2 regions of the Blastococcus sp. SYSU DS0973 genome follow, and region 2 is predicted to be linked to the other one. Evidence: predicted binding sites of a transcription regulator. Region 2 holds the regulator's gene; the other holds the start of a gene.

Region 1 (14,316 bases), on a different contig from region 2:
CAGACTCGTTTCTGGCACTCGGGGCTCCTGAGTGCCAATCAGGTCGGAACGGTGAGGCACCGGTCCGTGGGCCGACGGAGCGTCCACGTCGCTGGTGTCGTCCGTCGCGGGCGCCGAACCCGGCCGTGCAGCGATCGATGCATGGAGGACACCACCACATGGCCAAGATGATCGCCTTCGAGGAAGAGGCGCGCCGCGGCCTCGAGCGGGGCATGAACACCCTCGCCGACGCCGTCAAGGTGACCCTCGGCCCCAAGGGCCGGAACGTCGTGCTGGAGAAGAAGTGGGGCGCCCCCACGATCACCAACGACGGTGTGAGCATCGCCAAGGAGATCGAGCTCGAGGACCCGTGGGAGAAGATCGGGGCCGAGCTCGTCAAGGAGGTCGCGAAGAAGACCGACGACGTCGCGGGTGACGGCACCACCACCGCCACCGTGCTCGCCCAGGCGCTCGTGCGCGAGGGTCTGCGCAACGTCGCCGCCGGCGCCAACCCGATGGCCCTCAAGAAGGGCATCGAGAAGGCCGTCGCCTCGGTCACCGAGTACCTCCTCTCCACGGCCAAGGACGTCGAGACCAAGGAGCAGATCGCCGCCACCGCGTCGATCTCCGCCGCCGACCCCGCCATCGGTGAGCTCATCGCCGAGGCGATGGACAAGGTGGGCAAGGAAGGCGTCATCACCGTCGAGGAGAGCAACACCTTCGGGCTCGAGCTCGAGCTCACCGAGGGCATGCGCTTCGACAAGGGCTACATCTCGCCCTACTTCGTCACCGACGCCGAGCGCATGGAGGCCGTCCTCGACGACCCGTACGTGCTCGTCGTCAACGGCAAGATCAGCTCGGTCAAGGACCTGCTCCCGCTGCTGGAGAAGGTCATGCAGTCGGGCAAGCCGCTGGCCATCATCGCCGAGGACGTCGAGGGCGAGGCCCTGGCGACCCTGGTCGTGAACAAGATCCGTGGCACCTTCAAGTCCGTTGCCGTCAAGGCCCCGGGCTTCGGTGACCGCCGCAAGGCCATGCTGGGCGACATCGCCATCCTCACCGGTGGCCAGGTCATCAGCGAGGAGGTCGGCCTCAAGCTCGACACCGCCGGTATCGAGCTCCTCGGCCGCGCCCGCAAGGTCGTCGTCACCAAGGACGAGACGACGATCGTCGAGGGTGCCGGGGACACCGACCAGATCCAGGGGCGGGTCAACCAGATCCGCAGCGAGATCGAGCGGTCGGACTCCGACTACGACCGCGAGAAGCTGCAGGAGCGCCTGGCCAAGCTGGCCGGTGGCGTCGCCGTCATCAAGGCCGGCGCCGCGACCGAGGTGGAGCTCAAGGAGCGCAAGCACCGCATCGAGGACGCGGTGCGCAACGCCAAGGCCGCCGTCGAGGAGGGCATCGTCGCCGGTGGTGGCGTCGCTCTCGCGCAGGCCACGGCCGTCGCGTTCGACAAGCTCGAGCTCGAGGGTGACGAGGCGACCGGTGCCAACATCGTGCGCGTCGCGCTCGAGGCCCCGCTGAAGCAGATCGCCATCAACGCCGGCCTCGAGGGCGGCGTCGTGGCGGAGAAGGTGCGCAACTCGGAGACCGGCTGGGGCCTCAACGCCGCCACCGGCGAGTACGTGGACCTGGTCGCGGCCGGGATCATCGACCCCGCCAAGGTGACCCGCTCGGCGCTGCAGAACGCCGCCTCCATCGCGGCGCTCTTCCTCACCACCGAGGCCGTCATCGCCGACAAGCCGGAGAAGAACGCTCCGGCCATGCCGAACAGCGATGGCATGGGCGGCATGGACTTCTGAGTCCGGCCCCCTCGTAGTACCAGCACTGCCCGGCAGGGGCGGTCCGCTCTCCAGCGGGCCGCCCCTGTCGGCGTTCCGGGGCCACGACGTGGTGGTCCCGGGTGCCGAGACAGAGGTCACCAGAGCGTGCGGGGGCGTCGGCCGGGCCCCGACCCCACCCCGTCGTCCGGAGCAGGCCGAGGGCCCGCCACCGGCTGGTGACGGGCCCTCGGGGTGCTCAGTTGTGGTGCGTCCCGGGCGGGCTCACCCCTGGCGGGGGTGACAGCCCATCCAGGACCGGGTCACCGGATCTCGACGGTGAAGGGACCGGCGACCGCTCCGTTGCTGGACTTGATCCAGATGGTGGTCGGAGCCGTCGCGGGCGCCGGGTCGATCGTGATGTCCCACGGGCCGGTGTTCTCCGGAGCCTCCAGCGCACCCACCGTGCCAGTCGGGTACCCGGCGATCGGGTCGCGGGCCGGTCTCGTGGACGGAACAGTGGCCCGCGGGCACCGCTGCGGGCAGCCGAGCGCAGGGGGGCGACCTGTCCCCAATACGGGGGGCAGGCGGCTGCCGTCGCGTCAGCCCGCGCACCGCGGGGTAGCGGTCGGGCGTGACGGTGATCATCGGGACGTCGGGGTGGCAGTACCGCGACTGGCGCGGCGCCTTCTACCCGCAGAAGCTGGCGCAGCGGCTTTGGCTCGAGCACTACGTCGAGCACTTCGCCACCGTCGAGAGCAACAACGCCTTCTACCGGCTGCCCGAGCGGGAGACGTTCGTCAAGTGGCGCGAGCGCACGCCACCGGACTTCCGGTGGGCGGTCAAGGCCAGCCGGTTCCTCACCCACATCAAGCGGCTGCGCGAGCCGGAGGAACCGGTCGCCCGGCTGATGGGCCGCGCGGCGGGTCTGGAGGCCAAGCTGGACACGATCCTGCTGCAGCTGCCGCCCACACTGAAGGCCGACCCGGAGCTGCTGCGCACCTGCCTGGCCCAGTTCCCCAGCGGGACGCGGGTGGCCGTGGAGCCGCGGCACGAGTCGTGGTGGACCGACGAGATCCGGGCGCTCCTGGAGCGCTACGGCGCGGCGCTGTGCTGGGCCGATCGGATGGAGCAGCCGGTCGCCCCGCTCTGGCGCACCGCCGACTGGGGATACCTGAGGTTCCACACCGGGCTGGAGAACTGGCGCTACCGGCCGGAGACCCTCCAGCGGTGGGCCGACCGGCTGGCCGCCAGGTACGGGGAGGACGACGTCCTCGTCTACTTCAACAACGACCCGGGCTGCGCCGCGGTCATCGACGCGTGCTTGTTCGCCGACGCGGTGCGCCGGGCCGGAGGCACGCCGACGCGGGTGCCCACGGCCGACCAGGCGACCGGTCTGGCCTGGGCGCCGGTGGAAGTCCCCCCGGTCTGACGGTTCCGGTCAGCCCTTGTCCTTGCCCTTGCCGTTGCCCTCGCCGTTGCCCCGCCCTGCGCCCGCCGCGGCCCCGTCGGCTTCCTCGGCGCTCTCCTCGACCTGCTCGTCGGCGTCGCGGGCGGCCTTCTCGGTGCCCTTCGGCGCCTTCTCGGCCGCACGCGCGGTCTTCTCCGCGGCGTGGGCCGCCTGGCGCTCCTGGGCCGCGGCGAGCGCCTTCTGCGCGTGCTCGTCGGCGTGGGCGATGGCGTTGTCGAGCCCGCGGCGGTCGCTGTCCTCGCCGCCGTCCTCGGTGATCTCCTCGGGCTGGACCTCGGTGGCGTCCTGGGTCCCGGACCCAGACTCGACCTCGGTGAGCTCCTCGGTCTCGGTCTCGGTCTCGGTCTCGACCTCGGCGGTGTCGTCGGTCGAGCGGGCGGAAACGGCGAGGTCGTCGGACCGGGGGAAGTCGAACGGCGTCACGGTCTGCACGGCGGAGGCGACGGTGTCCTGCACCGGGGCGGGCAGGGCGCCGGCCGCACCGGCGCCGGTCACCCCCGCGGCCGCGATGCCCAGGCCGGTGGCCACCTGCGCCGCGGTGCCGGCACCGGCGATCTTGGCGACGACGGCGGCGAGCCCTTCGAGCAGTGCCATGGGTGCAATCCCTTCCGAACGGGAACCGCGGATGCGGCGCTTCGAACGGGTATCGGCACCAGGTGGGGGCGGCTGTAGCGGTGCGGCCCGATTCACCCGGACGGGCGCTACCCGGTCGGGGCGTCGGCCAGGTGCTGGGCGAACGTGCGCGGTGATCGGCCGAGCAGGTCGGTGAGCACCCGCGGGCTGCCGGTGAACCCGTGCGCGCGGTACCAGTCGAACATCGCGGTGCGGCAGTGACCGGCGTAGGTGCCGTCGTCGCCGGCGGGCGCGTCGACCGCGGCGACGGGGCGCCCCAAGCGGGCGGACAGCAGGTCGGCGACGTCGGGTGCGGTCAGCTCCTCGGGCCCCACGGCCTCGAAGGTGCCGCTGTCCAGCCCGTCGGCCGTGAGCAGCACCGCCGCGGCCTCGGCGACGTCGCGCAGGTCGACGAAGGACTGCGCCTTCTCCAGGCCCCACGGGCTGCGCAGCTCGCCGCTCTCCGCCGCTCCGGCCAGCTGACCGTCGAGGTTGTCGGCGTAGGCGCAGGGCTGCAGCACCCGCCACCGCGCCGCCGTCCCCGCGACGGCGCCGTCGAGGGCCTCCTCGACCAGGTCCTTCGCCGCGTGGTGCGGCATCGCACGGACCTGCGGCCGCAGCACCGAGTGGTAGACCAGCCGGCGCACCCCCACGCGGGCGGCGGCGGTGAGGACCGCGGGGGCGCCGGTGGACTCCGACGGGTCGAAGTTGGGCCAGATCAGGTAGAGGGCGTCCGCGCCGGCGCACGCGGCGGACAGGTCGCCGGTGAGGTCGCCGACGACCACCTCGGCGCCGAGGGCGTCCAGCTGCGGGCGCGGCCGGCGCGAGGGGACGACGGCGCGCACCTGCTTCCCGCGCGCCAGCAGGGCACGGACGACGGCGGTGCCGGTGGAGCCGCCGGCGGCGGTCACGACGATCACAGGACGTCGACCGCCTCGGCGTGCCGGACGCCGAGCTGCTCCCCAGCCTGGCCCAGCACGTCCTGCACGACGAGCGTGTCGGCCAGCGGCATGACGGCGCTCTCGGTCCGGCCCGCCCGCAGGCAGTCGGTGACCTCGATCAGCTCGTGTGCGTACCCGGTGCCGGCCGGGGGCTTCGTGATCGTCTCGGGCTCGGTGCCGGTGCGGTGCAGCACGAACGTCGCCGGGTGGTGGAACCGGGGGAGGACGTCGATCCAGCCGGTGGTGCCGAACACCCGGGCCTGCCCCGGCAGGGCGTTGCGCAGCGAGGTGGTGAGCGAGGCCGTGCGGCCGCCGCCGAAGTCGAGGAGCAGGGCAGCGTCGGCGTCGGCCCCCGAGGAGAACAGCGAACCGGCGGCGACGACACGCTCCGGCGTCCCGAGCAGCATCTGGGCGAAGGAGACGACGTAGACGCCCAGGTCGAGCAGCGCGCCACCGCCGAGCTCCATGGCGAAGAGCCGGTCGGCGGGGTCGTACTCGCGCGCGACGCCGAGGTCGGCCTGCACGGAGCGCACCTCCCCGATGGCGCCGTCGGCGATGAGCTCGCGTACCGCGACGACGGCCGGCTGGAACCGCGTCCACATGGCCTCCATGGCGAAGACGCCGGTCTCCCGGGCCAGGTCCACGACCTCGAGGGCGCCGGCGGTGGTGGCGGTGAACGACTTCTCCACCAGCAGCGCCTTGCCGGCGCGCAGCGCGGCCAGCGCGAGCGCGTGGTGCTGCGGGTGCGGGGTGGCGAGGTACAGCACGTCGACGTCCGGATCGGCGATGATCGCCGCGTAGGAGCCGTGCGCCCGCTCCACGCCGTGCCGGGAGGCGAAGGCGTCGGCCCGCTCCTGGGACCGCGACGCCACCGCCGCGACCCGCGCGCCCGGCACGTGCGCGAAGTCGTGCACCACGTTCTCCGCGATGCGGCCCGGTCCGACGACTCCCCAGCGGATCTCTTCGCTCACCGGGCAGACGCTAGTCGGGGCGCGGCAGACTGCCTCCCGTGGCCGTGCTGATCGACTCCCCGGTGTGGCCCTGGCGCGGCCGCCGCTGGTCCCACCTGGTCAGCGACGTCAGCTACGAGGAGCTGCACGCCTTCGTCGCGGCGGAGCTGGGCATCCCGCGGCGGGCCTTCCAGGGCGACCACTACGACATCCCCGAGGACCTGTACGACGTCGCGGTCGCGGCGGGAGCGCAGCCGGTCGAGTGCCGGGAGCTGCTGCAGCGCCTGCTCGCGGCCGGGCTCAGGCTCCGGAAGCCCCGTCGGCCCGCTGCCTCAGCAGGGTGAGCTCCGCGCTCAGGTTCGCGCGGGCGAGCGGCTCCCACTCCGCGGCGGCGGGCAGCCGGTACAGCCGGGGCAGCGCGAGCAGCTGCTCCAGCACGGCGATCCGCCCCGCGGTGAACGTCTCGTCGTCCAGGTGCCCGTACTCCGCGCGGACGGCCGACGCGTAGCCCGCGTAGGCCGCCGGCGGGCTGGCCAGCACCGCCAGGTCGGCGTCGCAGAGCGCCGCGCCGGCGGCGTCGCCCGGTGCCACGTCGTGGCCGGCGGTGAGCAGCACCAGCCGGACCACCTCCTCGACCCGCTCGTCGGGGACCAGCCCGCGCAGTCCCGCGCGGGCGCGGTCGGCGCTGGTCTGCTCGTTGTCGCTGCGCCGCGGGTCGTAGACCACGTCGTGGTACCAGGCGGCCAGCCGCACGGCGTCGGGGTCGGGGACGTCGGCGACCAGCCGCTCGACCAGGCCGAGGACCGCCGCGAGGTGTGCCAGGTCGTGGTACCGGCGGTGCGGCTCGCTCCACGCGGCGACGACGGCGGCCCACTCGGTGCGCGAGGTGGGGGAGTCGCCGGCCAGCGCGGCCCAGGCCTCGAAGCCGACCGGGCCGCTCACCGGAGGACCCCGCACGTGCGCAGCGCGAGCAGGGCGAACGCGCGGGCGGCGGTGACCAGGGCGGCCACGGGTACCGACTCCAGCGGCCCGTGCGCGAGGTGCAGGTCGCCCGGGCCGTAGTGCAGCGTGGGGATGCCCGCGGCGGCGTACAGCCGCAGGTCGGTGCCCGCGGCGATGGCGCGCTCGGCCGGCTCGGCGCCGCCGGCGTCGACCACGGCGGACCTGACCGCGGGCAGCAGCGGGGAGCCGGCCGGCAGCTCGCCGCTGGCGAAGGCGCCGCCGGTCCAGGTCAGCCGCACCGGGTGCGCGGCCAGCCACGGGTGCGCCGCGCAGACCTCGGCCAGCCGCGCCTCGAGCGCCGCCCTCGCCGTCTCCAGGGGTTCACCGACCCGCACCCCGTACCGGCCCTCGGCGACCAGCCGGTCCGGGACGGAGCTGGCCCAGTCGCCCGCCTCCACCCGGCCGATGGAGATGCCGTGCGGGAAGCGGGCCTCGCCGAAGCGCGGATCGGCGTCGCGCTGCCGCTCGGCCTCGAAGGCGATCAGCGCCGCGTGCACGTGGGCGAAGAGCTCCACGGCGCTGACGCCGCGGTCGCGCATGGCGGCGTGCGCGGCGTGGCCGCTCACCTCCAGCCGGAAGGTGAGGGCGCCGCCGTGCGCGGTGACGACGGCCCCGGCCGTGGGCTCGGGGATCACGCACAGCTCACCGGTGTGCCCGCGGCGGAGCGTCGCCCAGGCGCCGAGGCCGCCGTCCTCCTCGCCGACGACGCCGTGCAGCGCGAGCGGCCGGGCCAGCCGCACCCTCGTCGTCCGGAGGGCGTGCACGGCGGCCAGCGAGGCGACCACGCCGGCCTTCATGTCACAGGCGCCGCGTCCGTGCACGGCGCCGCCGCTGAGCCGGGGGACGAAGGGGTCGCCCGCCCACAGGTCGCGGTCACCGGGCGGGACGACGTCGGTGTGGCCGGAGAGGATCAGCGCGGGCAGACCCTCGCCGCCCGTCGTTCCTACGACGCCCCACGCCTCGGTGCGCACGACCTCCTGACCAGGGGCGTGGGGGGCGCTCGCGGCCTCGGCCAGGTCGATCGGCCACCGGTCGACGTCGCAGCCGAGCTCGTCGAGCCAGTCGCCGAGCAGGTGCTGCACCTCGCTCTCGGCGGCGCTCCCGCCGACCGACGGGACGGCGATCATCGCGCTCAGCCGCTCCACCGCCCACTGCTCGTCGACGGCGGACAGCACGCGGGCCTCGACGGCGGTGAGGTCGGCCATGCGCCGGAGTCTGGCACGCCTCGCCGGAGCCTTCCGGGGCGCGGCGCCGGCGTGCGGGGGGACCTCGGACCGGCGCGGATGTCCAGGCTGGGCAGACCGCCGCGAAGAAGGCGGCCGGCTGGTCTCCCGCCTCGACCACGATGCTCACCACCGCCGACCGCTACGTCGTCCCGGTGCACCACCGCCTGCCCGAGCCCGCTGGCCGGCCTGGTCATCGCGTCAGCGTCCACGGTCGACTCCGCACGCAGGGTCAGCGCGGATCGAACTGAAAAGTCCTGCCGGACGGGTGTCGGCCCGGGGTGCGCGGGTAGCCTCGAAGGCGTCCGGGCCGGGTGCATCGTGCCCCCGGGTGCCATTTGGTTACGCCTTCACGGACTACCGCCCCGACCTCGGTCGGGGGCCTGGAGCCGCGTTGTGCATCTCGCCGCGAGGCGGCCGTCATCCGGTCCGGACCTCACTTCCCGATCGGCCCACCCTCAGGGTGCGGCCGATCGTCGTGAGGGGCGCTCGGACCCCGTGCGGGGGACAGGACTGCCTGATCGCCCGATGCCCGGACTGCCGTCGCAGCACGGGGCGAGCGGTCGCACGAGGCCGTCGCCCTCACCGCCCAGCAAGGGTCGCTCCACCTAGAGCATCGTGCGCAGGCGCTCCCGGCGCGCGCGGAGCACGTCGACCGACGCCGATGCCGACGGCGGGCCGGGCACCGACTGGCGCAGCTGGGTGTGCACCACGGCCTGCGGCTGCGAGGTGCGCGCCGCCACCCGGTTGACCAGCCGGTTGATCTCCCGGCGCAGCTCCGCGGCGTCGCGCCAGGAGCGGCCGGAGTCGTCCTCGTCGGGGTGGTCCTCGACGACCATGAAGTCGTCGCCGTCGGTCCGGTGCCTCTGTGCGATCCGCACCCGCAGCTCGTCGTCCCGCCTGGCCAGCAGCGACGCCGTCTGCTCCGGGGTGAGCAGGCCGGGGATGCCGAGGAAGTCCTCCTCCTCGGGCGCCACGAGCGCGGGGCGGCCCTCGCCGGTGTGCGCCGTCCCGCCGTGGAGGACGTGCGCGAAGCGGGCGTCGGCCTCCAGGGCCTCCCACTGCTTCATCTCGCCCTCGCGCGGCTCCCGTGGCGGCAGGTCCAGCGCCTCGAGTTCCTCGTCGGGCTGGGTCCTGGGCGGCGGCATCACGTGGTTGCGCTGCTCCTCCATGGACGCGGCCAGCGACAGCAGCGGGCGGACGGCGGGGAGGAAGACCGTCGCCGACTCGTGCGAGGCCCGGGAGCGGACCACGCGGCCGACGGCCTGGGCGAAGAACAGCGGCGTCCGGTAGGAGGTCATCCAGGCCAGGACGGCGGCGCGCGGGACGTCGACGCCCTCGGAGATCATCCGCACGCAGACGGCGATCCGGGCGCCGCCCTTGTTGAACTTCTCGATCTTCTTCGATGCCTTCGGGTCGTCCGACAGGATCAGCTCCGGTGCCTTGCCGGTCACCCGGCGCACGATCTTGGCGTAGTCACGGGCGTCGTCCTGGTCGCTGGCGAGGATCAGCCCGGCGGCGTCGGGCATGCCGCCCTCCTCGCGCAGGTGCGTGATCCGGTCGTCCATCGCGGCGATGACGTGCGGCACCCACTGGCCCTTGGGGTCCAGCGCGGTGCGCCAGGCCTGCATCTCCACCGACTTGGTGCCGGCCTCGCTCAGGGACGCGGCGACGACCTCGCCGGCGGAGTTCCGCCAGCGCGAGGTGCCGGTGTACGCGGCGAAGACGACGGGGCGGACGACGTTGTCGGCGAGCGCCTCCTTGTAGCCGTAGGTGTAGTCGGCCCGGCTGACCAGGCCGATCCCGCCGGCGCCGTCGTCGCCCTCGAAGACGTCCTCCTCGTAGCGGACGAAGGGGATGCGCTCGTCGGGCTTGGTGCGGAACGGCGTTCCGGTGAGGCAGAGCCGGCGGGCGGCCATGCCGTACGCCTCCTCGACCGCCTCGCCCCACGAGAGGCCGTCGCCGGCGTGGTGCACCTCGTCGAGGATCACCAGCGACTTCACGGCCGTGGAGCGGGCGGCGTGCAGCATCGGCTTGCCGGCGACCTGCGCGTAGGTGGTCACGTAGCCCTGCGTGCCGGCGCGGACCGGCCCGACGGCGTTGGTCAGGTTCGGGTCGAGGACGATGCCCATCGCGTCGGCGGCCTCGGCCCACTGCAGGCGCAGGTGGTCGGTCGGGCAGACGACGACGACGCGGGCGACCTCGCGGCGGGACAGCAGCCGGGCGGCCAGCGTCAGGGCGAAGGTCGTCTTGCCGGCGCCCGGCGTAGCGGTGACCAGGAAGTCCTTGGGGGAGGCCTCCTCGTACTGGCCGAGGGCGGCCTGCTGCCATGCCCGGAGCGGTCGGCTGGTCGTCTGCGGGGCCCGGGCCGCCGCTGCTGCTGCAGTCGCCATGTCGGGGCCCATTCTGGTCGGCGACCGGGCAACACGCCCAACGGGGCCCTCCCGCGCGCCGCCGCCACGGCCCCGTATGGAGGCGGTCGCGCACGCCGGTGACCAGCGGCTTCGCTCGAGGCCCGACGGCGGTATGGCGCGGATCACCGGCGTGCCGGACCGACCCGTCACGTCACGCCGGTCACGCCCGACGCACGGGTCAGGGCAGCCCCGGGAGGAGCTCGCCCAGCGTCACCGGGAGGTCCCGCAGCCGCACGCCCGGCTGCTGGCCCGGCGCGCTGCAGATCACCGCCGGCGACCGGCGCGATGAGGTGCTCATGGGCCTGGACTGGAGGCGGCGCGCGCCCCGACCCGGCCCTGCGCCCGCCCGACTCGTCCCCGCTCCTGCCCGGGTCGGTGAGAACTGTCGGTGATCGAACATACGATCGATCCCGTGGAAGACGCCGCCCCGACGACCGGTGCACCGCCGCGCGCGCCGTCGGCGGGCTGGGCGTCCGGGCCCCTCGGTGGGGTGCAGGCCGCCGACCGGGAGATCGCCCGGCAGACCGCACTGCGGGCGCGGGCGGTGGCCGAGTTCGCCGCCACCCGGCCCGCGTCGACCGATCGGCAGCCGGGGGAGCCGGGTGCCATGAGCGGCGAGCGCCGGGCGTCCCGGCCCGAGGTGCTCGCCGACGTCAGCGAGTGGGCGGCTCAGGAACTCGTCGTCGCGCTGTCGATCTCGTCGCAGGCAGCGGAGGCGCTGCTCGCCCGGTCGCTCATCCTCGTGCACCGGCTGCCGCGCACGCTCGACGCCCTGGAGGCGGGTGCGATCCACGGCGGGCACCTGTGGCCGATGCTCGGCTCGGTCGCGCCGATCGCCGACGCGACGGTCCGCGCGGAGGTCGAGGCCGAGTTGCTGGGCTGGGCGGTCGGGCGGGTCACCACGCCGGCCCAGCTGGGTGACAAGGCGCGGCGCCTGGTGCTGCGGCGGGACGCCCGCGACGCCGCCGACCGGCTGCATCGGGCGTTGCGCCGACGCGGGGTGTCGGTGCGGCCCGACACCGAGGACGGGATGGCGGTGCTGAGCGCCCTGCTCACGGTGCCGGAGGCGCAGGCGCTGCTCGACGCCCTGGGCCGCTGTGCCGACGAGCTCGCCGGCCCGGACGACCAGCGCACCCGCGGCCAGAAGATGGCCGACTGCCTGCTCGACCTCGTGCTGCGGCCCGGCGAGAACGGCCTGCCGCCCGTGCAGGCGCAACTCACCGTGGTCGCCGGCGTGCGCACCCTGCTGGGTGGCGACGAACCGGGGGAGATCGGCGGGCAGCCGGTCCCGGCGGAGATGGTCCGCGCCCTCTCCCGCGCCCTCGGGCTGCTGCCCGATCCCGCGCCGCCCGGGAGGTGGCCAGGCGTGCCGCCGGGTGCCCGGCCGGCGGACCCGAACCGGATCGAGGCGCCGGGAGCGAGCGACGAGGAGGCCCTCGCCGACTGGTGGACGGCCACCGAGGCGCGGGTCCTCGAGGAGTGGGGCGGCGAGGACGATCCGTCACCCGAGGAGATGGCCCGGTACTGGGCGGAGGGCGCTCGCTGGGAGCGGATGCCCTCGGCGGCCGACCTCAAGATTCTGGACGACCCGGAGCCACCGGACGACCCGGGGCCACCGGACGACGCCCCCTCGCCGGACCACGCGCTGGACCCCATGCCCGACGAGGCGCTCGGTTTCTGGTCCGACCGTGCGCCCGATACCTCGCCCGAAGACGTGATCGACCATGCGCCCGAGGAGGATCCCGCTCCAGGCATGGCCGCAGGGCCCGGAGCGAGCAGCTGGGCTGCGGCGGACCGTGCCGTCGAGTCGGCGGGTGCGGTGCTGCTCGATCTGCAGCGGGCGGTCGGCCGTGCCCAGTGCGCGGTGACGGCGGCGCAGCGCCTCGACGCCGGCGACGAGGACGCATGGCAGCGCGGCCCGGCAGGGCAGGTGTCCGCTGCGCCCGACGCGCTGGCCGCGCTCCGCGTCGCCAGCGTCGCGCAACGGACCGCGCTGACCTCCCTGCTCGACGCGACGGCCGGCGGCGGCCTGGTGGACTGCCCCCGGGTCGCGGTCGTCGCCGAGCTGGCCGGCGCCCTCCTGGCGCTGACCGGCAGCCGGGAGCTGCGGCGGCTGGCGCACTGTGGCGCCGCGAGCTTCCGGCGCGACCCGGCCGGGTGCGACCACGACCTCGCCGGGCGACCCGGGATCGGCCCGCCATCACCCACCGACGGCTACCGCCCCAGCGCACCGCTGGACCGCTACGTCCGTGCCCGCGACCGCCGGTGCCGGTTCCCCGGCTGCCGCCGTCCGGTGCCACGCGGTGGCGAGCTCGACCACGACCGGCGGTGGCCCGACGGCGAGACGAGCGCGGCGAACCTTCTCGGCTACTGCACGTCCCACCACCGCGGAAAGCACCAGGCGCCCGGGTGGAGGCACCACCTGGCCGCCGACGGCACGCTGACGGTGACGAGCCCGACCGGCCTGGTGGCGAGCACCTCGCCACCGCCCTACTGAGGCGTCGACGGCACCACGGTCCGGCCGCATGGCGCGCTGCGTCACCGTCGCGCCCGGGGCGGAGGCCCCGCAGGCGGTGGCCCGGGTGGAGGGTGTGGTGCCGGTGGGCTTCGTCGATCAGCTGCCGACCGGCACCCGGTGACGCGAGGGTTCAGTCCGCGGGCTCGTCCACCCAGTCGGGGCCGTTGACCTCGCCCGGGCCGGCCAGGTCGGCGGCGTCGACGATCGTGTAGGCGTAGCCCTGCTCGGCGAGGAAGCGCTGCCGGTGCGCGGCGTACTCGCTGTCGAGGGTGTCGCGGCTGACCACCGTGTAGAAGTGCGCCTGCCGGCCGTCGGCCTTCGGGCGCAGCACCCGGCCGAGCCGCTGGGCCTCCTCCTGCCGGGAGCCGAACGTCCCCGACACCTGCACCGCGACGGCGGCCTCGGGCAGGTCGATGGAGAAGTTGGCGACCTTGGAGACGACCAGGGTCTTGATCTCCCCGGTGCGGAACGCCTGGAAGAGCCGCTCCCGCTCCTTGTTGGTGGTCGAGCCCTGGATGACCGGGGCGTCGAGCGCGGTGCCGAGCTCCTCGAGCTGGTCGAGGTAGGCCCCGATGACGAGCTTCTGCTCGTCGGGGTGGCGCTCGAGCACCCGCCGGATCACCGGCAGCTTCGACTGCGCGGTGGCCGCGATCCGGTACCGCTCCTCGGGCTCGGCGACGGCGTAGGTCATCCGCTCCTCGTCGTCGAGCGAGACCCGCACCTCGATGCACTCGGCCGGCGCGATGTAGCCCTGCGCCTCGATGTCGCGCCACGGGGCGTCGTACCGCTTGGGGCCGATCAGCGAGAACACGTCGTCCTCACGCCCGTCCTCGCGCACCAGCGTCGCGGTCAGCCCCAGCCGGCGGCGGGACTGCAGGTCGGCGGTCAGCCGGAAGATCGGCGCCGGGAGGAGGTGCACCTCGTCGTAGACGATCAAACCCCAGTCCTGGGCGTCGAACAGGTCCAGGTGCCGGTACTCGCCCTTCCGGCGGGTGGTGATCACCTGGTAGGTCGCGATGGTGACCGGCCGGATCTCCTTGCGCTCACCGGAGTACTCGCCGATCTCGTCCTCGGTCAGCGACGTGCGGGCGATCAGCTCGCGCTTCCACTGCCGCCCCGCGACGGTGTTGGTCACCAGGATCAGCGTGGTGGCCTTCGCCTCGGCCATCGCCGCGGCGCCGACCAGGGTCTTCCCCGCGCCGCAGGGCAGCACGACGACGCCCGAGCCACCGGCCCAGAAGCCCTCGACGGCTTCCTGCTGGTAGTCGCGCAGGTGCCAGTCGGCCTGGTCCAGCTCGATCGGGTGGGCCTGGCCGTCGACGTAGCCGGCCAGGTCCTCGGCCGGCCAGCCGACCTTCAGCAGGGCCTGCTTCAGCCGGCCGCGCTCCGACGGGTGGACGACGACGGAGTCGGAGTCGATCCGCGCGCCCAGCATCGGGGCGA
Region 2 (14,316 bases):
GCCTCGATCTGCTCCTCCTGGTAGCCCAGGCTGCGCAGCGCCCGCGGCACCGTCTGGTTCACGATCTGCATGGAGCCGCCGCCGACCAGCTTCTTGAACTTGACCAGCGAGAAGTCCGGCTCGATGCCGGTCGTGTCGCAGTCCATCATGAAGCCGATGGTGCCGGTGGGGGCCAGCACCGAGGCCTGCGCGTTGCGCCAACCGTTGTCGGCGCCGATCTCCAGGCACTCCTGCCACTGCTGGGTGGCGACCTTGAGCACGTCGGCGTCGTCGGCACCGACCGGGCGGATGGCGTCGTTGGCCGCGGCGTGCTTCCGCATGACCCGGGCATGGGCGTCCGCGTTGCGCGTGAAGCCCTCGTAGGCACCCACGATGCCGGCGAGCTCGGCCGAGCGCCGGTAGGCGGTGCCGGTCATCAGCGAGGTGATCGCCGCTGCCAGCGTCTGGCCACCGCGCGAGTCGTAGGCGTGGCCGGTTGCCATGAGCAGGGCGCCCAGGTTGGCGTAGCCGATGCCCAGCTGGCGGTAGGCGCGGGTCGTCTCGCCGATCGGCTCGGTCGGGAAGTCCGCGAAGCAGATCGAGATGTCCATCGCGGTGATGACCAGCTCGACGGCCTTCACGAAGTTCTTGGCGTCGAACGTGCCGTCGTCCTTGAGGAACTTCATGAGGTTCAGCGACGCCAGGTTGCACGAGCTGTTGTCCAGGCTCATGTACTCCGAGCAGGGGTTGGACGCGTTGATGCGGCCGGTCTCGGGGTTGGTGTGCCAGTCGTTGATCGTGTCGTCGTACTGGATGCCCGGGTCGGCACACTCCCAGGCGGCCTGGGTGACCTTGCGGAACAGCGACTTGGCGTCGACGGTCTCGATCACCGATCCATCCAGGCGGGCGCGCAGCCCGAACTCGTCGCCCTCCTCCACCGCGCGCATGAACTCGTCGGAGACGCGGACGGAGTTGTTGGCGTTCTGGTACTGGACGCTGGTGATGTCCTTGCCGCCGAGATCCATGTCGTACCCGGCGTCGCGCAGCGCGCGGATCTTGTCCTCCTCGCGCGCCTTGGTCTCGATGAACTCCTCGATGTCGGGGTGGTCGATGTCGAGGACGACCATCTTGGCCGCGCGCCGGGTGGCGCCACCGGACTTGATCGTCCCGGCCGAGGCGTCGGCACCGCGCATGAAGCTGACCGGGCCCGAGGCGGTGCCGCCGGAGGAGAGCAGCTCCTTGGAGGAGCGGATGCGGGAGAGGTTCAGGCCGGCACCGGAGCCGCCCTTGAAGATCAGGCCCTCCTCGCGGTACCAGTTCAGGATCGAGTCCATCTCGTCGTCGACGGCGAGGATGAAGCAGGCGCTGACCTGCTGCGGGGCGCTCGTGCCGACGTTGAACCAGACGGGCGAGTTGAAGCTGAAGTACTGGTGCAGCAGCATCCAGGTCAGCTCGTGCTCGAAGATCTCGGCGTCGCCCTCGGTGGCGAAGTAGCCGTGCTCGCGGCCGGCCTCGGTGTAGGTGAGCACCACGCGGTCGATCAGCTGGCGCAGGCTGACCTCCCGCTGGGAGGTGCCGACCGCGCCGCGGAAGTACTTCGTGGTGACGATGTTCGTGGCGTTGATGCTCCACTCGGCCGGGAACTCGACACCGCGCTGCTCGAAGTTGATCGAGCCGTCCCGCCAGTTGGTCATGACGACGTCGCGGCGCTCCCAGGTCACCTCGTCGTACGGGTGCACACCGGCGGTGGTGAAAACGCGCTTGATCTTGAGGCCCTTGCCCCGGCTGGGCGCCTTGGCGCCGCGGCGGGTGCGGGGACCGGCCACGCGGTCGTCGGTATCGGTCATGGTGTGGAGCTCTCCCTGGTCGTGTGTCGCGTGGTGCTTCGCGGGGCTGCGCGGTGGTGCTGCGCGGTGGCGGATCGGGGGCTGGGGAAGAGCCGCGATCGGTAACTGCTCGAACTGCTGTCTATCGGGTGGCACTGACGGGTTTCTCAGGTGCCGGCAGGGCTGCCGGAGGCGACCGGCTGCCCCCGGCCCCCACCCCGCCGGCGGACCGGCGGGTCCCCCTGCATGCCCGGCAGCGGCGGGGTACCCGCCGCCAGGTGCCGGGCACGCAGCTCGGTGATTTCCTTCTCGAAGTCCTCGAGCGAGGTGAAGGCCCGGTACACGCTGGCGAAGCGCAGGTAGGCGACCTCGTCGAGCTCGCGCAGCGGCCGCAGGATCGCCAGCCCGACCTCGTGGCTGGGCACCTCCGCCGCGCCGCTGGCGCGGATGGCGTCCTCCACCTGCTGGGCGAGCAGCTTGAGCTGGTCCTCGTCGACCGGACGGCCCTGGCAGGCCCGCCGGACGCCCGCGACCACCTTGCTGCGGTTGAAGGGCTCGCTCACGCCGTTGCGCTTGACGACGGCGAGCACCGCCTCTTCGACGGTGGTGAACCTCCGCCCGCACGCGGGGCAGGACCGGCGACGCCGGGTGGTGGCGCCCTCATCGGCCTCGCGCGAGTCGATCACCCGGCTGTCGGCGTTGTGGCAGAACGGGCATCGCACGGTGGTTCACCTCCTTCTTCCTACGCCCCCCACCGGCCGGTTGTGGACCCTCTTGGGGACATCCGGTGGATGCGCCGGGGAGAACCTGAGGACCAGCCTGTGGACGGGCTTACAGCCCTGTAACTACTAGATGTAGGGGAACCCTAGGGCGGGCCTCACAAGATGTGCAAGTGATCGTTTCCTCGGCGTGTTCCGCCCCGGCACTGCCGTGCGCACGCGGAACACCGGACCCCAGCAGTCACAGGACATGCCCGGCGTCTCGGACCAGCGGAAGGCTCGCGGTGGCGTCGGCACCGGCGGAGCGCCCGCCGCGAACTGCAGACCCCGCCCGCGCCACGGCCACGCGCTGCGTCGCGCGAGATGCCGCGACGACGGCCGCAGCGGGTGCGGCGACAGGCGGCTCGGGCAGCCGCACGGTCGACAGCTCGCTCCACGCCGTCGCCTCGGCGCCACCCACGACGACCCGCACGCACACCTGGCAGGTGCCCGAATCGACAGCCCGACAGCCCGACAGCCCGGCAGCCCCTGCACACCAGGCACCGACCTGGTGGACCTCGACGGCCTGGGGTCGGCGGGGCGGACACCGCGGCGCGGTTCTCCATGACGCTGGACTGCGACAGGCGGCGAGGGTGATGGCCAACACAGACGGCCGACGCTTCAACACGCACGGTCGACGAGCTCGTCGGGCCGGGCTGGGCACCTCTTGCCGCGGCCGGCGGAGTCCACCGGGCCCGGGGGAGCTGACTCAGGGCAGCCGCAGGACCTGCCCCGGCAGGATCGCCGAGCCGTCGAGGCCGTTCAACAGCTGGATGCCGTCGACGACCTCCCGCACGTCCCGCCCACCCGCCGCTGCGCTCGCGATCGACCACAGCGTGTCCCCCGGCTCGACGATGACCCTCGTCGTCCCCATCAGCTCCAGGCCGGCACCGTCCCCACCGAGCACCGCGGTCCCGAGCGCGACCACACAGAGGACCAGCAGCAGCGCGAGGGCGGCCACGAGCCGGCGACCGCGAGCGGTCAACCGGAGAGGTGGCAGCGCCGGTTTCCCCGGCCGCCCTGCGGCATGCCCCAGGGCTACGGCGGGACGGGCGCCGCGCGCCGACCGGCCCGCGGCCCCACCTCCGGCCGCCGGTGCGACCGCGTAGGCGCGCGGGACCGGCGGCAGCACGCGCAGGTGCCGCTCCGGCCGCCGCTCGAACCGCTCCCGCACCGCGCCGGGCGTCTCTCCGCGCACCGTCGCTGCCGCACTGCCGGCCATGGCTTCCCGCCCCTCACCTGGCCGGATCCCCCCGGCCCGAACGTGTGTTCGATTCGAACGCCTGTCCGATGTCTACCGCATCGGTCCGACAGAAGCGACGCGACACGGGCAACTTTCGAACACGTGTTTGAACTGACCGGCGATCGGCGCTACGGTCGCTACGACGACCAGGCTGATCAGCTGCGCGGGCAGCCGGCGAGGAGGACACGTGACGAACTCGAGCGGGACGTCCGGCGGCCGACGCGGGAGCCGGAGCGCCGCCCCGGAGACGGCCGACGCCTCGGCGTCGGTGCGCACCTTTCCGGACCGGACGGCCGACGGTGACGGACTCACCCAGCGGCAGCGCCGGGTGCTGGAGGTCATCCGCGACTCGATCGACCGTCGCGGCTATCCGCCCTCGGTGCGCGAGATCGGCGAGGCGGTCGGGCTGTCGTCGGCCTCCTCGGTCGCGCACCAGCTGTCGGTCCTCCAGAAGAAGGGCTGGCTGCGCCGCGACCCCAACCGGCCGCGCGCCCTCGACGTCCGGCTGCCCGGCGACGCAGGCCGCACCGCCGCCGTCGAGCCGCCCGTGGTCGGCGACGGCGAGCAGGCCTCGGCCCCGACGTACGTACCCCTGGTCGGGCGGATCGCCGCCGGTGGTCCCGTGCTCGCCGAGCAGGCGGTGGAGGACGTCTTCCCGCTCCCCCGCGAACTCGTCGGCGAGGGAACGGTGTTCATGCTCAAGGTGGCCGGTGACTCGATGGTCGAGGCGGCCATCTGCGACGGCGACTGGGTCGTCGTCCGCCAGCAGCCGACGGCCGAGAACGGGGAGATCGTGGCCGCCATGATCGACGGCGAAGCAACGGTCAAGACGTACAAGCGCCGCGACGGTCACGTGTGGCTGCTGCCGCACAACCCCGCCTACGAGCCCATCCCTGGCGACGAGGCCACCATCCTCGGCCGGGTCGTGTCGGTCCTGCGCAGGGTCTGACCGTCAGGGACGACGACGCAGGCGGCTGCCCAGCCAGACCACGAGGGTGGCGACGGCGGCAGCGATCAACGCGGCCGCGATCGGTGAGCGGTCCGAGCGCACCAGCTCCTCGAAGCCCGGCAGCGGGTCCGCGACCGGTGCCGCCGTCGCCGCGGGCGGTGCGCCGGCCGGGAGGGGTACCACGGTGACCGCGCTGGGCAGCCCCTCGCTGGCGACCACCAGCGCGCGCGAGTCGGCGGTGAAGCTGACCGCCTCGCCCTGCGGTGACTCCGGCAGGGCCACCCGCACCGGCTCGCCGGCCAGCGCGCCCGGGACGTCGGAGGCGGTCAGCGGCCACACGTAGGCGTCGGTGTAGGTGCGCAGCGCGACGGCGCTGCCGTCCGACGCGACCGCCCCACCGGTGATCATCAGCTGGCCGGCCCGGCCGACCGGCCCGCCGGGGGTGCCGGTCAGCGTCACGTTCACGGTGGCGACCCGTTCCATGGGCGCCGTTCCGCCGTCGGCGAGGTCACCGGCCGGCCGGTACACACCGCTGGAGCCCAGGACCTCCTTGGTCACCACGTACGGGGTTCCGTCCGGGGCCACCAGCAGCGCTTCGGCGTCGTGCGCGCCGTCGGGATAGGTCAGCCGGTGCAGCACGGTGCTGCCGTCGGGGCGGAGGACGTGCAGCGCGACGGTCGCGCGGTGGAGGCTGTTGTCCCCGGTGTCAGCGATCCAGACGCCGCCGTCCGGTCCGACCGCCAGATCCTCGGGGTCGTACGGGTCCACGGGGGCGGACCGGACGTCGATCACCGCGCACGCGCCGTCGAGCCCGTAGACGGCGACCTGGTCGCCGCCGTCGTTGAGCGCGAGCACCTGCTCGCCCACGGCGACGAGTCCCGAGACCTCGGCGAGGCGCGGATCGGTGATCGAGCACCGCACCGTGGGTGACGCGCCCCCGGCCTCGGCGATCCCGGGGACACCGAGCAGGACGCCGATCAGCGCGGTCGCCAGGACGAGCCGCCTGACGGCGCCGCTATCCGGTCCGGGCTGCTCGGGCACGGACGAAGCGTGACAGCACGAGCGCGTCCAGTGCATGAACCACGCCCAGCAGCACGATGCCCACAGCCGCTCCCACGACGGCGTCGGTGACCCAGTGGAAGTCCAGCGACACCATCGCCACACCGGTGGCGACCGGTCCGGCCACGCTCAGCCACCAGAACGTGCGCTGCACCGCCGGCGGCAGTCCGTACTCGACCGCCTGCCACCGGGCGACGCCCCACATGAGCACGGCGTTGGCCACGTGCCCGGAGGGGAAGGAAGCGCCGTCGGGGTGGAAGTAGTACGACCCCGGAAAGGCCGGGGCGGTACGACCGATGCCGTGCTTGATGGCGTAGACGCCGGCGGTGAGCACAGCGAGGGCGAGCGCGACCCGGGCGATCGGCAACCACGCCCGCCGCCGCCAGAAGAGGTAGCCGAGCAGACCGGCGAGCACCGCGAGGATGGTGACCCGCCCGCCGAGCTGGGTGACCAGCCAGACCACGGGGTAGCCCGCGGTGCCCCGCAGTCCCCAGTCACTGACGACCTCCGAGACCAGCAGGTCCAGCCGCTCCAGCGAGCCGTGGGTGAGCAGGTCGGCGGTCACGAGGACCGGGACGAGGACCGCTACGCCGACCAGCCACCACGGCGGCCGACCGGCCGAGACGACGGGCGCGGAACCGGGAATACCGGTCTCCCGCACCGCGCCCCTCGCCACGCCGCAACCGTACCGGGCCGTGACCGGATCGTGATCGATGCGGCCGGAGGTCAGGCGACCGGAGCCCCGAACTCCTCGAGTGCGGCCGCGAGCGCTCCGTCCACCCGGGCGGTGAGCCGGGTGCCGCCGCCCTCGTGCTGCTCGCTGAGGACCTCGCCGTCCCGGTGCACGCGGGCCACCAGGTCACCCCGCTCGTAGGGCACCAGCACGTCGACGTCGACGTCCGGGTGCGGCAGACGCTCGGCGACGAGCCGGCGCAGGGTGTCCATGCCGGCCCCGGTCCGGGCGGAGACCCAGACGGCGCCCGGCAGGGCCTGGCGGAGGGCGAGGATGTCCTCCTCGCTCATCGCGTCGACCTTGTTGACGACGATGACCTCCGGGACCGCCGACGCGTCGATCTCGTTCAACACGACGTGGACGGCGTCGATCTGGCCGAGCGGGTCGGGGTCGGAGCCGTCGACCACGTGCAGCAGCAGGTCGGCCGCGGCCACCTCCTCCAGGGTGGAGCGGAAGGCGTCCACCAGCTGGTGCGGCAGGTGGCGCACGAAACCGACGGTGTCGGTGAGCGTGTACTCCCGGCCGTCCGGCGACTGCGCACGGCGGACCGTCGGGTCCAGGGTCGCGAACAGCGCGTTCTCGACGAGCACGCCGGCGCCGGTGAGCTGGTTGAGCAGGCTCGACTTGCCGGCGTTGGTGTACCCGGCGATGGCCACGCTCGGGACGGCGTTGCGGCCGCGGCTGGACCGCTGGGTGGCCCGCGCGGTGGCCATGCCGGCGATCTCGCGGCGCAGCTTGCTCACCCGGGCGCGGATGCGCCGCCGGTCGGTCTCGATCTTCGTCTCGCCGGGACCACGGGTACCGATGCCGCCACCGCCGGCGACGCGACCACCGGCCTGACGGGAGAGCGACTCACCCCAGCCGCGCAGCCGCGGCAGCATGTACTGCATCTGCGCCAGCTCGACCTGGGCCTTGCCCTCCCGGCTGGTGGCGTGCTGGGCGAAGATGTCGAGGATCAGCGCCGTCCGGTCGACGACCTTGACCTTGAGGACCTTCTCCAGCTGGTTGAGCTGGCCGGGGGTGAGCTCACCGTCGCAGATCACGGTGTCGGCGCCGGTCGCGGCGACGATGTCGCGGATCTCGTTGGCCTTGCCCGAGCCGACGTAGGTGGCGGCGTCGGGCTTGTCGCGCCGCTGGCTGACCGCCTCGAGCACCTCGGAGCCCGCCGTCTCCGCCAGGGCGGCCAGTTCTGCCAGCGAGCGGTCGGCGTCGGCCTGCGTGCCCTCGGTCCAGACCCCGACGAGCACGACGCGCTCGAGTCGCAGCTGCCGGTACTCGACCTCGGTGACGTCGGCGAGCTCGGTGGAGAGCCCCGCGACACGGCGCAGCGCACCGCGCGCCTCCAGCGCGTAGGAGCCGGTGGTGTCGTCGGCCTCGTCCCGACGCCCGGCGGGCGCGGGGCGGGTGGTCCGGTCGGTCTGCTCGTCGACGGGCAGGGCATCGGGGGCGGTCGTCATCGTGTCCAGCGTGGCACGGTCCTGCGTGGAAAGCACCTGAGTTGTCATCGCCCGGTACAACGCATCGCCGCCCCTGATGCATCCCGACCGACGGCAGGGGTAGGGCCTGCGCGACGGACGTGACGCACGGAGGAGGAACCGATGAGCGAGAGCGGATCGAGCCGACTGGGTTCGAACAGCGAGCTGGACGACCCGGGCCGGGACCCCAAGGGCATCGGCGGCCCTCCGCGCAACCCGATGGGTGCGGGGGCGGACCAGGACAGCGGCCGGGGCGAGCCACCCACCCTTCCGGCCACCGACGACGATGCGATGGTCCCCGCGCCACCCGACGACGACCGCCGCTGACGGGTCAGGCCCGGAGCCACTCCGGGCACAGCGCGCCGGCCGACACCAGGACCGCCGGCCCGCTGAGGACCGTCGTCCCGGGGGTCACCTGCACCGTCAGGCGCCCCCCGGGCACGTCGACGACGACCGTGCCCTCGGTCGCCCCCTCGGCCCGCAGCGCCGCGTACGCCGCAGCGCAGGCCCCGGTGCCGCAGGACCGGGTCTCCCCGACACCGCGCTCGGACACCCGCAGCCGGACGTGCGCGCCCGGCTCGACGACGTTGACCAGCTCCACGTTCACGCCGTCGGGGAAGATCCCGGCGTCGACCACCGGCGTGCCGGTGAGGTCGAGGGTGTCCACGGGGACATCGGTCAGGCAGGCCAGGTGGGGATTGCCCATGGAGACCGCCACCCCTGGGAAGACGCGACCGTCCAGCCGGGCCTCCCCCTCGCCGAACGGGCGCGCCGGCCCCATGTCCACCCAGTAGCCGCCGTCGGCGGCGGCGCCGACCCGGCGGGGCCCGCCGCGGGTACCGACCAGCAGCCCGTCGGCGCAGGCCATCCGGTCCACGAGCCCCTCGCCGGCCAGCGCGTGCAGGAACAGCCGGATGCCGTTGCCGCACATCTCCGCGTACGAGCCGTCGGCGTTGCGGTGATCCATGAACCACTCACACCGGCCGAGGTCGTCGCCCAGCACGGCCGCGGCGTCGGGTACGTGGGCGCTGCGCACCAGCCGCAGGACGCCGTCACCGCCGAGGCCGGCCCGCCGCTCGCAGAGGCGCTGCACCATGGCGGCGTCCAGCCGGTCGTCCGGCCACACCGTGCCGTCGGGGTCGGGCAGCAGCACGAAGTCGTTCTCGGTGCCGTGCCCGATCAGCACGCGGGGCGAGGAGGTCACGCGCCGATCGTAGGCGCGGTGATCACCGCGGTGGCGGCGTCGGCCAGGTCCGGGCGCGCAGCGTCCAACCACGTGGTCGTGGCGTCGCGGCGGAACCACGAGCGCTGCCGGCGGACGAACCGGCGGGTGGTGGTGACGGTGCGCTCGCGCGCCTCGTCGGCGGAGAGCACGCCGTCGAACTGCGCCAGCACCTGGGCGTAGCCGAGGGCGCGGGAGGCCGTCGGCCCCTCGCGGAGCCCGTCGGCGGCCAGGGCCGCCACCTCGTCGACGAAGCCGGCGGCCCACATCCGGTCCACGCGGACCGCGACCCGCTCGTCCAGCTCAGCCGGCTCCCGGTCCAGGCCCAGGACGACCGCCGGGTAGTGCGGTCGCGGCTCGGGCAGCTCCGCCCGGAACGGGCCGCCGGTCAGCTCGATCACCTCCAGCGCGCGCACGATCCGGCGTCCGTTGCTGGGCAGCACGGCCGTCGCGGCCGCCGGGTCCAGCCCGGCCAGCCGGGCGTGCAGCGCCGCCGGGCCGACGGCGGCCAGCTCGGCCTCGAGCCGCGACCGGACCGCCGGGTCGGTACCGGGGAAGTCGAGCTCGTCCAGGACGGCGCGCACGTACAGCCCGGAGCCGCCGACGAGGAACGGCACGCTCCCCGTGGCGCGCAGCCGGTCGATCTCGGCCCGGGCGCGCTGCCGGTACTCGGCCACCGAGGCCGGCTCGCGCACGTGCCACAGGTCCAGCAGGTGGTGCGGCACTCCCCCGCGCTCGGCGACGTCGGGTTTCGCGGTGCCGATGTCCATGCCGCGGTAGAGCTGCATGGAGTCGGCGTTGACCACCTCTCCGCCCAGCCGCCGGACCAGCGCCACGGCCAGCGCCGTCTTGCCGGTCGCGGTGGGCCCGACGACCGCCACCACGGGCGGCCCGCTCAGGGCCACTGGCTCGCTGGCGCGGGGCGCCCCGCTCCTCGCTCGGAAGCCCAGGCCGTCTCTGCGGTCGGTCCGCGCCCCGCCCGTTCCTCGCTGCGATGCTCGCTCCCCGCCGGCGGCCGCCTCGCTGCGATGCGCACGCCCCGGTCCGCTCACGCCACCACCCAGTCGGCGACGAGGTAGCCCACGCCGAACGGGGCCGCGTCGTGATGCAGCCGCGCCGTGACGTGCCGACCGGTGAAGGCCGCGCCGACCGCGCGCCAGGTCGGCACCCCGGCGGCCAGCAGCCGCTCGCCCTCCGCCGGGTCCAGCGCCGCCAGCGCCGCGGCGTCCCCGGCGCCCAGGGCGGCGGCGACGGCACCGTCGAACGGCTCCGCCGCCGGGTCCAGGTACCCCGGCGCCTTGACGGTGCGCCGGGCGGAGCCGTCGCCCATCGCCAGCACGCCCACCGGCGCCGGCAGGTCCTGCAGCAGCCGGCCGAGATCGGCCGGCCGCACGCCCACCCGGGTACCGGCGAACGCGACCTCGTCGAGCAGCCAGGCGCCCACCGTGTGCGCCAGCGGCAGCCGGCGGCCGCCGGGCCGCACCCGGCCGTCGAACGGCAGCCCGGCGTCGACGCCGTACCCGTGGAGGTCCCCGCCGTCCCCCGGGCCGAACCGCTCGCCCGGCGCCGGCCCGGCACCCACGACGACCACCACGTCGGGGGCGGTCGTGAGGAGCGCGGTCACCGCATCCACGCAGGCCGAGCGCAGGGCGCGGGTCACCGCCGCCGGGCGTCCCTCCACCGACGGCAGCAGCAGCGGGGGACACGGGCAGAAGGCGACGGCGGCCGACGCACGGGACGTCCGGGCAGGAAGGCCGCCGGGAGTGATGGTCACGGCAGCAGTGTCGCCGATGGGACGTGGGAGACTGCCGGACGTGTCGAGCACGGACGACCCCGGCAACGGGGTGCAGCAGGCCGCTCCGCCGATTGCGGAGACCCCAGAGACCACCGCCCCCGAGGCGGCGCAGGAGACCGGCAGCCCCGACGCGGGAGCCCCCGCGGACGGCACGCCGGCCGCGCCCGCCCCTGCGGACGCGGCGCTCCCCGAACCCACCGGCGAGCCGGAACCGGCAGCTGCTGCGCCGCCGGCCCCCGCGCCGGGACCGCCGGCGGCACCGGTGGAGATCGTGGTGAGCGACCCCGCGCAGTGGGGCCGCGTCGACGAGCAGGGCACCGTCTTCGTGCGCACCGCCGACGGCGAGCGCGAGGTCGGGTCGTGGCAGGCCGGCGAGGCAGAGGCGGGGCTGGCCCACTACGGGCGGCGGTACGACGACCTCGCCACCGAGGTCTCCCTGCTCGAGGCCCGGCTCAAGGCCCACACCGGCAACCCCGCCGAGATCAGGGCCAAGGCACAGTCGCTGGCCGAGTCCATCCCGACCGCGGCCGCCGTCGGCGACCTCGAGGGGCTGGCCGCCCGCGCCCGCGCCATGGTGGAGACCGCCGAGTCCGCGGTCGCCGCGTACCGCGCCGAGAAGGCCGCCGCCCGCGCCGTCCAGGTGGCGCGCAAGGAGGCGCTCGCCGCCGAGGCCGAGCAGATCGCCGCCGAGTCGACGTCCTGGAAGGCCGCCGGTGACCGCCTCAAGGCGATCGTCGAGGAGTGGAAGACCATCCGCGGCATCGACCGCAAGACCGACGAGGCGCTGTGGTCGCGATTCGCGGCTGCCCGGGACGCGTTCGGCCGCCGGCGCGGCGCCCACTTCGCCCAGCTGGACGCCCAGCGCGGCGAGGCCCGCGCCGCCAAGCAGGAGCTGATCGCCGAGGCGCAGCGGCTGTCGACGTCGACCGAGTGGGGGCCCACCAGTGCGGCCATGCGCTCGCTGATGGACCGCTGGAAGGCGGTGCCCCGCACCGGCCGCGATGGTGACGACGACCTGTGGAAGCAGTTCCGCGCCGCGCAGGACGTCTTCTTCAACGCCCGCGCCGAGCAGGACAAGGCGCGCGACGCCGAGCAGGTCGCCAACCAGCGGGCCAAGGAGGAGCTGCTGGCCGAGGCGGAGAAGCTCGACCCGTCCACCGACCTGCGGGGCGCGCAGAACGCACTGCGCAAGATCCAGGAGCGCTACGACGCGATCGGGCACGTGCCGCGGGCCGTGATGCGCTCGCTCGAGGACCGGATGCAGGCCGTGGAGCAGCGGGTCCGGGGAGCCGCCGACGCGGGACGCATCCGGACCACCCCGGAGAACCCGATGGTCACCTCGATGCGGGCCGCGGTCACCAAGGCCGAGGAGCAGCTGGCCAAGGCCGAGGCCGCGGGCGACCAGCGGCGGATCGCAGAGGCGAAGGCCAACCTGGCCACCCGCCAGGAGTGGCTGGCCGAGGCGGAGAAGTCCGCCCGCCGGTAACAACCCCGGGCACAGGAGGCTGTGCGCACGGTTCGCCGGGCGATCCCGTGTGCACAGCCTCCTGTGCCCCGGCTCAGCAGCCGGTGGTCAGCGCCGGCAGCGGGTCCGGAACACCGATCCGGGGCATGCCCAGCGAGACCCCCGGCGTCGTCGGCCGGGTGCCGGCCTCCGCGGCGTCCCCGGCGCGCGTGCGCCGGTGCGAGAGCAGCGCGCCGTCGGCGACCAGGTGGTGCGGCGCGGCCTCGGTGATCACCGTCTCGACCACGTCGCCGGGACGGACGCCGTCCGCGGCCGTGAAGTGCACCAGCCGGCCGTCGCGAGCCCGGCCGGACAGCCGGCCGCGCTGGGCGTCCTTGCTCCCCTCCCCCGCCGCCACGAGCAGCTCGACCGTCCGACCGATCAGCTTCCGGTTCTCGTCCCAGCTGATCTGGTCCTGCAGCGCGGTGAGCCGCAGGTACCGCTCCTGGACGACGTCCTTGGGCAGCTGGCCGTCCATCTCCGCCGCCGGCGTTCCCGGCCGCTTGGAGTACTGGAAGGTGAAGGCGCTGGCGAAGCGGGCCTGCCGGACGACCTCCAGCGTCTGCTGGAACTCCTCCTCCGTCTCGCCGGGGAAGCCGACGATGATGTCGGTGGTGATCGCGGCGTCGGGCATCGCCGCCCGGACGCGGTCGATGATGCCGAGGTAGCGGTCCTGCCGGTAGCCGCGGCGCATCCGGCGGAGGACGTCGTCCGACCCGCTCTGCAGCGGCATGTGCAGCTGGTGGCAGACCGCCGGTGTCCCGGCCATCGCGTCGATGACGTCGTCGGTGAACTCGCGCGGATGCGGGCTGGTGAACCGGATCCGCTCGAGGCCGTCGATGCGGCCGGCCGCGCGGAGCAGGTCGGCGAAGGCGCCGCGGTCGCGGAACTCCACGCCGTAGGCGTTGACGTTCTGCCCGAGGAGGGTCACCTCGAGCACGCCCTGGTCGACCAGCGCCTGCACCTCGGCGAGGATCTCCCCGGGCCGGCGGTCCTTCTCCTTGCCGCGCAGCGCCGGCACGATGCAGAACGTGCAGGTGTTGTTGCACCCGACGCTGATCGACACCCAGCCCGAGTAGGCGGAGTCCCGCTTGGCCGGCAGCGTCGACGGGAAGACCTCGAGGGACTCGACGATCTCGACCTGCGCCTCGGCGTTGTGCCGCGCCCGGTCGAGCAGCGCCGGCAGCGATCCGACGTTGTGCGTGCCGAAGACGACGTCGACCCACGGGGCGCGCCGGACGATCTCGCCGCGGTCCTTCTGCGCCAGGCAGCCGCCGACGGCGATCTGCATGCCCGGGTGCGCGTCCTTCACCGGCCGCAGGTGCCCGAGGTTCCCGTACAGCCGGTTGTCCGCGTTCTCCCGGACCGCGCACGTGTTCAGGACGACGACATCGGCGTCGTCGCCCTCGGCCGCGGCGGTGTAGCCGGCCTCCTCGAGCAGGCCGGAGAGGCGCTCGGAGTCGTGCACGTTCATCTGGCACCCGTACGTGCGCACGCGGTAGGTGCGCGCAGGTGCCTCCAACTCGGTTCTCATGTCGACAGCGAGGGTACGGCGCGGCCGCGGCCGGCCCGCCCGTCCGGCCTGCCGGGCCGGTGACCGGCGCATGAGGCCCCCGCTTCGTTACCCCTTCGTGATCGTCCCGATCACTCCGCGTGCACTTCGGGCCCTTAGGGTCCCCAAGATGACCAGCCGTTCGAACGGAGAGCCTCTCGTTCGCCTGTCCGGCGTCAACAAGTGGTTCGGCGAGCTGCACGTCCTGCAGGACATCGACC

The links. The regulator LexA, encoded in region 2, represses DNA repair genes until DNA is damaged. The targets are predictions, from matches to a motif close to TCGAACANNTGTTCGA.
Region 1: a site for LexA is predicted at 10,748-10,763, ahead of ACI791_RS04755 (DUF222 domain-containing protein). Genes of this name have one in related genera too.

The regions. Positions count from the first base shown of each region.
Region 1 is NZ_JBJHAN010000002.1:193,725-208,040, reverse strand. Features, by position in the region: gene groL (chaperonin GroEL) at 159-1,784, shown strand; gene ACI791_RS04800 (hypothetical protein) at 2,066-2,206, opposite strand; gene ACI791_RS04795 (DUF72 domain-containing protein) at 2,377-3,174, shown strand; gene ACI791_RS04790 (hypothetical protein) at 3,184-3,807, opposite strand; gene ACI791_RS04785 (SDR family oxidoreductase) at 3,915-4,745, opposite strand; gene ACI791_RS04780 (Gfo/Idh/MocA family protein) at 4,742-5,737, opposite strand; gene ACI791_RS04775 (DUF4031 domain-containing protein) at 5,776-6,060, shown strand; gene ACI791_RS04770 (HD domain-containing protein) at 6,017-6,658, opposite strand; gene ACI791_RS04765 (ArgE/DapE family deacylase) at 6,655-7,923, opposite strand; gene ACI791_RS04760 (DEAD/DEAH box helicase) at 8,550-10,334, opposite strand; gene ACI791_RS04755 (DUF222 domain-containing protein) at 10,768-12,852, shown strand; gene ACI791_RS04750 (DNA repair helicase XPB) at 13,004-14,316, opposite strand, start outside.
Region 2 is NZ_JBJHAN010000005.1:231,510-245,825, forward strand. Features, by position in the region: gene ACI791_RS11265 (vitamin B12-dependent ribonucleotide reductase) at 1-1,826, opposite strand, end outside; gene nrdR (transcriptional regulator NrdR) at 1,973-2,527, opposite strand; gene ACI791_RS11275 (LysM peptidoglycan-binding domain-containing protein) at 3,273-3,548, opposite strand; gene lexA (transcriptional repressor LexA) at 3,994-4,755, shown strand; gene ACI791_RS11285 (hypothetical protein) at 4,759-5,796, opposite strand; gene ACI791_RS11290 (phosphatase PAP2 family protein) at 5,771-6,490, opposite strand; gene hflX (GTPase HflX) at 6,541-8,004, opposite strand; gene ACI791_RS11300 (hypothetical protein) at 8,146-8,349, shown strand; gene dapF (diaminopimelate epimerase) at 8,354-9,226, opposite strand; gene miaA (tRNA (adenosine(37)-N6)-dimethylallyltransferase MiaA) at 9,223-10,128, opposite strand; gene ACI791_RS11315 (class III extradiol ring-cleavage dioxygenase family protein) at 10,293-11,018, opposite strand; gene ACI791_RS11320 (DUF349 domain-containing protein) at 11,059-12,525, shown strand; gene miaB (tRNA (N6-isopentenyl adenosine(37)-C2)-methylthiotransferase MiaB) at 12,599-14,077, opposite strand; gene ACI791_RS11330 (amino acid ABC transporter ATP-binding protein) at 14,226-14,316, shown strand, end outside.